DNA from 2 places in the Ottowia oryzae genome. Region 1 is predicted to be linked to the other one. Evidence: riboswitches for the same ligand, from Rfam matches in the RefSeq annotation. Region 1 holds a riboswitch; the other holds the start of a gene.
The links. Region 1 has a riboswitch for S-adenosylhomocysteine ahead of metH (methionine synthase). Riboswitches for the same ligand answer to the same signal wherever they lie in the genome.

Region 1 (3,404 bases):
TGGCCTGCGCGTCGGCAAACACGCGGGTGGCTTCTTCGCCCACCACCTCGTCGGTGAGGATGGCGGGGTACTTGCCGTGCAGGTCCCAGGTCTGGAAGAAGGGCGTCCAGTCGATGAAGGGCACCAGCTCGGCCAGGTCGATGTGGTGGATCAGCCGGCGGCCCAGAAACTTGGGCGCGGGCGGCGTGTAGGCAGCCCAGTCGATGCGTGTCTTGTTGGCGCGCGCCTTGTCGATGGGCCACAGCGGCTGCTGCTTCTTGTTGGCGTGCAGCTGGCGCACCTTGTCGTAGTCGGCCTGCGTGTCGGCCACGAACTGCGCCGCCTGGTCGCCCAGCAGGCCCTGCGCCACGCCCACGCTGCGCGAGGCGTCGGGTACGTAGACCACCGGGCCTTCATAGTGCGGCGCGATCTTGACGGCGGTGTGCACGCGGCTGGTGGTGGCCCCGCCGATTAGCAGCGGAATCTTCTTGATGCGAAAGTGCTCGTCCTTCTGCATCTCGCCAGCCACGTACTGCATCTCTTCCAGGCTGGGCGTGATCAGGCCCGACAGGCCCACGATGTCGGCGCCCTCCACCTTGGCGCGCGCCAGTATCTCGTGGCAGGGCACCATCACGCCCATGTTCACCACCTCGAAGTTGTTGCACTGCAGAACCACGGTGACGATGTTCTTGCCGATGTCGTGCACGTCGCCCTTGACGGTGGCGATGACGATCTTGCCCTTGCTGCGCACGTCGCGCCCGGCGGCTTCGTCGCGCTTCTTTTCTTCCTCGATGTAGGGAATCAGGTGCGCCACGGCCTGCTTCATCACGCGGGCCGACTTCACCACCTGCGGCAAGAACATCTTGCCCGCGCCGAACAGGTCGCCCACGATGTTCATGCCGTCCATCAGCGGCCCTTCGATCACGTGCAGCGGGCGCCCGCCCTTGGCCAGCACCTGCTGGTAGGCCTCTTCGGTGTCTTCGGTGATGAAGTCGGTAATGCCGTGCACCAGCGCGTGGCTCAGCCGCTCATTCACCGTCTTGGGGTGCTCGGGCGTGCCGCGCCATTCCAGCTTCTTGCTGTCGTCCTTGGCGGCGCCCTTGGCGCTTTCGGCGATCTCCAGCAGGCGCTCGGCGGCGTCGGGCCGGCGGTTCAGCACCACGTCTTCCACGCGCTCGCGCAGCTCGGCGTCCAGGTCGTCGTACACGCCCACCATGCCCGCGTTGACGATGCCCATGTCCATGCCCGCCTGGATGGCGTGGTACAGGAACACGGTGTGGATCGCCTCGCGCACCGGGTCGTTGCCGCGGAAGCTGAACGACACGTTGCTGACGCCGCCGCTCACCTTGGCGCCGGGAAGGTTCTGCTTGATCCAGCGCGTGGCCTCGATGAATTCGACGGCGTAGTTGTTGTGCTCTTCGATGCCGGTGGCCACGGCAAAGATGTTGGGGTCGAAGATGATGTCTTCGGGCGCAAAGCCCACCTCGTCCACCAGGATGCGGTAGGCGCGCTCGCAGATCTCCACCTTGCGCGCGTAGGTGTCGGCCTGGCCTTGCTCGTCGAACGCCATCACCACGGCGGCGGCGCCGTAGCGCTTGATCAGGCGCGCGTGGTGCTTGAAGGGCTCCACGCCCTCCTTCATGCTGATCGAGTTGACGATGCCCTTGCCCTGCAGGCAGCGCAGGCCCGCTTCGATCACGCTCCATTTGCTGGAATCGACCATCACCGGTACGCGGGCGATGTCGGGCTCGCTGGCCATCAGGTTCAGAAAGCGCACCATCGCCGCTTCCGAATCCAGCATGGCTTCGTCCATGTTGACGTCGACCACCTGCGCGCCGTTTTCCACCTGCTGGCGCGCCACCGACAGGGCTTCCTCAAACTGGTCGTTCAGGATCATCCGCGCGAAGGCTTTGGAACCGGTGACGTTGGTGCGCTCGCCCACGTTGACGAAGAGGGAGCCGGCGTCGATCTGCACCGGCTCCAAGCCGGCCAGGCGCATGGGTGGGGGGGTCAAAGCAGCGGCGTTCATGGGGCTCACCTGTGGGGGCACGAAACAGTTCAGGTGAGCGCCGTTGAGTGAATGCGGCCCAAGCCTGGCGACGTGGGCGGTCGCTGCAGCGCTCCTTGGGTAACCGGTGATTTTATGTTGCCTGCGCCTGTTGCGTAGTTCGTGCACGCGGGGGCGCTATGCAGCACGTACGCGCACGCCTGCGGCGCGGTCGCCTTTGGTGCGCGATGCACCAAGCCGGGTCGCCCGTGGGTGCGCACGGTGGCGGGGCGTGGCCCGCCGTCGGCGCGGGCGCAGCGCATTCACGCCCGGCGGCGCGGGGCTGGCATGAATCTCGCAACAGCTGCCGCATTGGGCCCGATCCGCTTGGCGGCGGTGGGTGGTGGTTGCAGGCGCTGGCCGCACCGTTCGCCGCTGCAGGCGCCCGCGTTGGCTGATTCGTTTTCAAGGAGTTTGTGCATGTTCAGGCCGCCAACGCCCTGGGCATGGGGCGCTGGGCGTACTTTCGCCACGTGGTGCTGCGCCCGGCCCTGCAGCGCGTGTGGCCGGCGCTCACCAGCCAGATCGTCATCGTCATGCTGGGCACGTCGGTGGTGTCGCAGATTGCCGCGCAGGATCTGACCTTTGCCGCCAACTTCATCCAGTCGCGCAACTTCCGCGCGTTTGAAACCTACTTGGTGGTCACCGCCATGTACTTCCTGCTGGCGTGGTTCCTGCGCCATGTGTTGACGTGGGCGGGCCAGCGCTGGGTTGTCGGTCGCCCCGCGCTCAAGCGGCAGCGGGCGCCGCAGGCCGTGGCCCAACAGGCGCATTGATCATGATCGCCGACATCCCCTTGATGCCGATCCTGGCCAAGCTGTTCGAAGGCCTGCTGGCCACGCTGCTGCTGTCGCTGCTGGCCTTCGTGCTGGGCGGCGCGATGGGCCTGCTGGTGCTGTTCGCCCGCTTGGGCCACTGGCCGCTGGCGCGCCGCATCAGCCGCGGGTACATCCAGCTGTTTCAGAACACGCCGCTGCTGATGCAGATGTTCCTGGTGTTCTTCGGTGCGTCCATGGCCGGCTACAGCATCTCGCCGTGGACGGCGGCGGCCATTGGGCTGACGCTGTACACCAGCGCCTACCTGGCCGAAGTGTGGCGCGGCAGCGTCGAGGCCGTGCCGCGCGGCCAATGGGAAGCCTCATCCAGCCTGGCCATGGGTTATGTGCAGCAGATGCGCCACGTGGTGCTGCCGCAGGCGCTGCGCTTGTCGGTGGCGCCCACCGTGGGCTTTTCGGTGCAGATCGTCAAGGGCACGGCGGTGGCGTCCATCATCGGCATGACCGAGCTGAGCAAGATCGGCTCGATGCTGGCCAACGCCACGTTCCAGCCCTTCCTCATCTACGGGCTGGTCGCTGCCGGCTATTTCATTCTGTGCTGG
Region 2 (3,404 bases), 510 kb from region 1:
GCGACGTGGACACGTTGTCGTGAAACGCCGCCACGCGAATGGCCTCCAGCACCGCTTCTTCGACATCGAAGGCCACCTGCACCGCTTCCAGCGCGCGGTCGGAGCGCTGCCAGCGCTGGGGCTTGCTGCGCGGCGGGGCCGGTGGGACGGGGCTCATGCTGGGGCGCGCTGCGGCGGCTCGGGTGTTCAGGCGGACGGCGTGTCGCCGTTGCCCGTGACGGGCGATGCGGCTGAGGCGGGCGCAGCCTGGCGGGCGCGCAGCCGCGCCATCACCGCTTGCGCGCGGCTCTTGTCGTTGTCGCCAATGCCCGCCGCAGCCAGCTCGTTGTCCAGCGCCTTGTGGCCGAACTCTTTCTCCAGCGCTTCAGCGGCGGCCATGCGGTCGGCCAGGTCCTCGTGCCGCTTCTTGATGCGCTCCAGTGACTCGCGGGCGCTGGTCAGCTTAGAGCCAGTGCTGCCGATGTTGTCCGAGATGGATTGCGTGGCGCGGTAAACGCTTTCGGTGGTCTTGGCGATGCCGATCTCGCGCTCATGTTCGCGCACGCGCCCTTCGGCCGCCTTGATCAAGTCCTTCAGGCGCGACACCTGCACCGCAAAACCGGCGTGCGACGCCGTTTGCGCTTGCAGCTCCGCCTCTAGCCCGGCCACGCGTTCGGCCACCTTCAAGGCCAGGCCGTCCTCGGTTTTCTCCAGCGCCTGCAGCGCCAGATCTTCCTGGCGGCGGATGTCGCCCTGGATGCGCTCGATCTCGCGTGCGGACTGCATCTCTTTGGCCATCACCGAGGTCAGTTCGGTCTTGGCTTCGGCGATGCTGGCCTTGGCGTCGACGATTTCCTGCTCATAGATGCGGGTGGCGTTGCTGTCCACCACGCTCTGGCCGATTTCGCGGGCGCTGCCGCGCAGCAGGGTGACGAGTTTTTTGATGACGGACATGGCGGGGCTCCAGTGGGTTCGGTTGGGGGCTTCAGCGCAGGTAATCGGCCAGCGCGTCAAGGGCGTCCAGGGCGTTGTCGCTCAGCACGGCGACTTCGTGCGCCACGTCTTCGGCGCGGGCGCCGTACGACAGGGCACCGATGAGTACGTATCGCGTGCCCACGCGGCCAAAGGCCGACAGTGGCACGGACGGGTTCAGGTCCAGCAGGGCAGAGTGCAGTTCGGCGCGGCGCTCGGGCACCACGTCGTCGTCGGTCCACAGGTAGCACAGGCAGATGGTCTGCGCGTCCGAGCAGGTGACGAAGATGGGCAGCTCCTGCCGCCCTTCGATGCTGACCTGGATCACCGGCACATCACCAGCGATGGGCTGAATCTGCACACCTACGCCGCCCATCAGCGCGGACAGCAGCGTGTCCAGGTTGCTCAGTTGGTTGAACAGGTTGTTCATGCGCGTCCTCCTTGGTGGCGGGCTCTGGGCTGCCGGGCGGGTGCGGCGGCAGGGATTTTTCTTGTGACTCCAGTGTGCAAATACTGACATGTCATGTCAAGCACTTTTGACATGTCATGTCGAAAATCCCGTTGCCCATTTGCGCTGGCTGAACGGTGGGACGGCGCGCCGGCGGGTATACTTGCGGCCATTCCCCGAGGGGCGTTGCAGCGCCGGGTGCCGCACAGGCAGCCACGGCGTGAGGCTCGGGAACGCATTTCGCAACGACGCTCACCCACTGAACAGGCGTGGTGAGTTTTCTGTCGAAGCCTCGCTTCAGTGGTTTGTTTCTTTGACCGGCCTTCATGGCCACAGGACCAACCGATGAACGCCCGCTTGAAAAACCCCGTGTCCGCCGATTCGGCCATCGCCGACATCAACCTCGCCCCGTGGGGCCGCAAGGAAATCGCCATTGCCGAGACCGAGATGCCCGGTCTGATGGCCATTCGCGACGAATTTGCCAAGAAAAAGCCGCTGAAAGGCGCCCGCATCACCGGCAGCCTGCACATGACGATCCAGACGGCCGTGCTGATCGAGACGCTGCAGGCGCTGGGCGCCGACGTGCGCTGGGCTTCTTGCAACATCTTCAGCACGCAAGACCACGCCGCCGCCGCCATTGCCGCCAGCGGCACGCCGGTGTTCGCCATCAAGGGCGAATCGCTCAAGGATTACTGGGATTACACCCACCGCATCTTTGAATTCGGCAAGAAAGGCAGCAAGGGCGAAGGCCCCAATATGATCCTGGACGACGGCGGCGACGCCACGCTGCTGATGCACCTGGGCAAGCAGGCCGAGACCAACCCCAAGGTTCTCGCCAACCCCAAGAGCGAAGAAGAAAAGGTGCTGTTTGCCGCGATCAAGGCCAAGCTCAAGGAAGACGCCACCTGGTACAGCCGCAAGAGCGCTGAGATCCTGGGCGTGACCGAAGAAACCACCACCGGCGTGCACCGCCTGAAGGAAATGTCGGCCGCCGGTTCGCTGATGTTCCGCGCCATCAACGTGAACGACAGCGTCACCAAGTCGAAGTTCGACAACCTGTACGGCTGCCGCGAATCGCTGGTGGACGGCATCAAGCGCGCTACCGACGTGATGGTGGCCGGCAAGGTCGCTGTGGTCTGCGGCTACGGCGACGTAGGCAAGGGCAGTGCGCAGGCGCTGCGCGCACTGAGCGCCCAGGTGTGGGTGACCGAGGTGGACCCGATCTGCGCGCTGCAGGCCGCCATGGAAGGCTATCGCGTGGTCACCATGGAAGACGCCGCGCCGCTGGCCGACATCTTTGTGACCTGCACCGGCAACAAGGACGTCATCACCTACAAGCACATGAAGGCCATGAAAGACCAGGCCATCGTCTGCAACATCGGTCACTTTGACAACGAGATCGACGTGGCTGGCCTGGAGGCCAAGTGCAAGTGGGAAGAGATCAAGCCTCAGGTGGACCACGTGATCTTCCCCGGTGGCAAGCGCATCATCCTGCTGGCCAAGGGCCGCCTGGTGAACCTGGGCTGCGCCACCGGCCACCCCAGCTACGTGATGAGCAGCAGCTTTGCCAACCAGACCATCGCGCAGATCGAGCTGTTCACCCGCCCCGACGCGTACGAAGTCGGCCAGGTGTATGTGTTGCCCAAGCACCTGGACGAGAAGGTCGCGCGCCTGCAACTGGCCAAGCTGAACGCCAAGCTGACTGAGCTGACGACCGAGCAGGCCAAGTACATCGGCGTGAGCAAGGCGGGGCCGTACAAGCCCGATACGTATCGGTATTGACACCCCCTGAGGCGCTGCGCGCCTTCCCCCCTCTGCTTCGCGAGGGGGACGACACCAGTCGCCGGCGCAGGTCCGGCGACGGTGTCCGTTGGTGGCGTGGCGCGCCGTGGATGGCGCGGTGGCGGTTTGCGCCAGTTGCTATTCAATTGATAGCTTCTAGCGCGGGCTGGACGGGCGCCAGAGGCTGATTTCATTCATAAGTTGAGAAGGGTTGGCGCGATGC

Region 2: another riboswitch for S-adenosylhomocysteine. It lies ahead of ahcY (adenosylhomocysteinase); the one in region 1 lies ahead of metH (methionine synthase).

What each region holds. Positions count from the first base shown of each region.
Region 1 is NZ_CP027666.1:610,852-614,255, reverse strand. It holds gene metH (methionine synthase) at 1-1,978, opposite strand, end outside; S-adenosyl-L-homocysteine riboswitch at 2,037-2,111, opposite strand; partial or broken gene C6570_RS02870 (ABC transporter permease subunit) at 2,449-2,802, shown strand; gene C6570_RS02865 (amino acid ABC transporter permease) at 2,805-3,404, shown strand, end outside.
Region 2 is NZ_CP027666.1:100,978-104,381, reverse strand. It holds gene C6570_RS00490 (hypothetical protein) at 1-157, opposite strand, end outside; gene C6570_RS00485 (PspA/IM30 family protein) at 187-933, opposite strand; gene C6570_RS00480 (YjfI family protein) at 965-1,381, opposite strand; S-adenosyl-L-homocysteine riboswitch at 1,572-1,660, shown strand; gene ahcY (adenosylhomocysteinase) at 1,745-3,181, shown strand; gene C6570_RS00470 (TlyA family RNA methyltransferase) at 3,401-3,404, shown strand, end outside.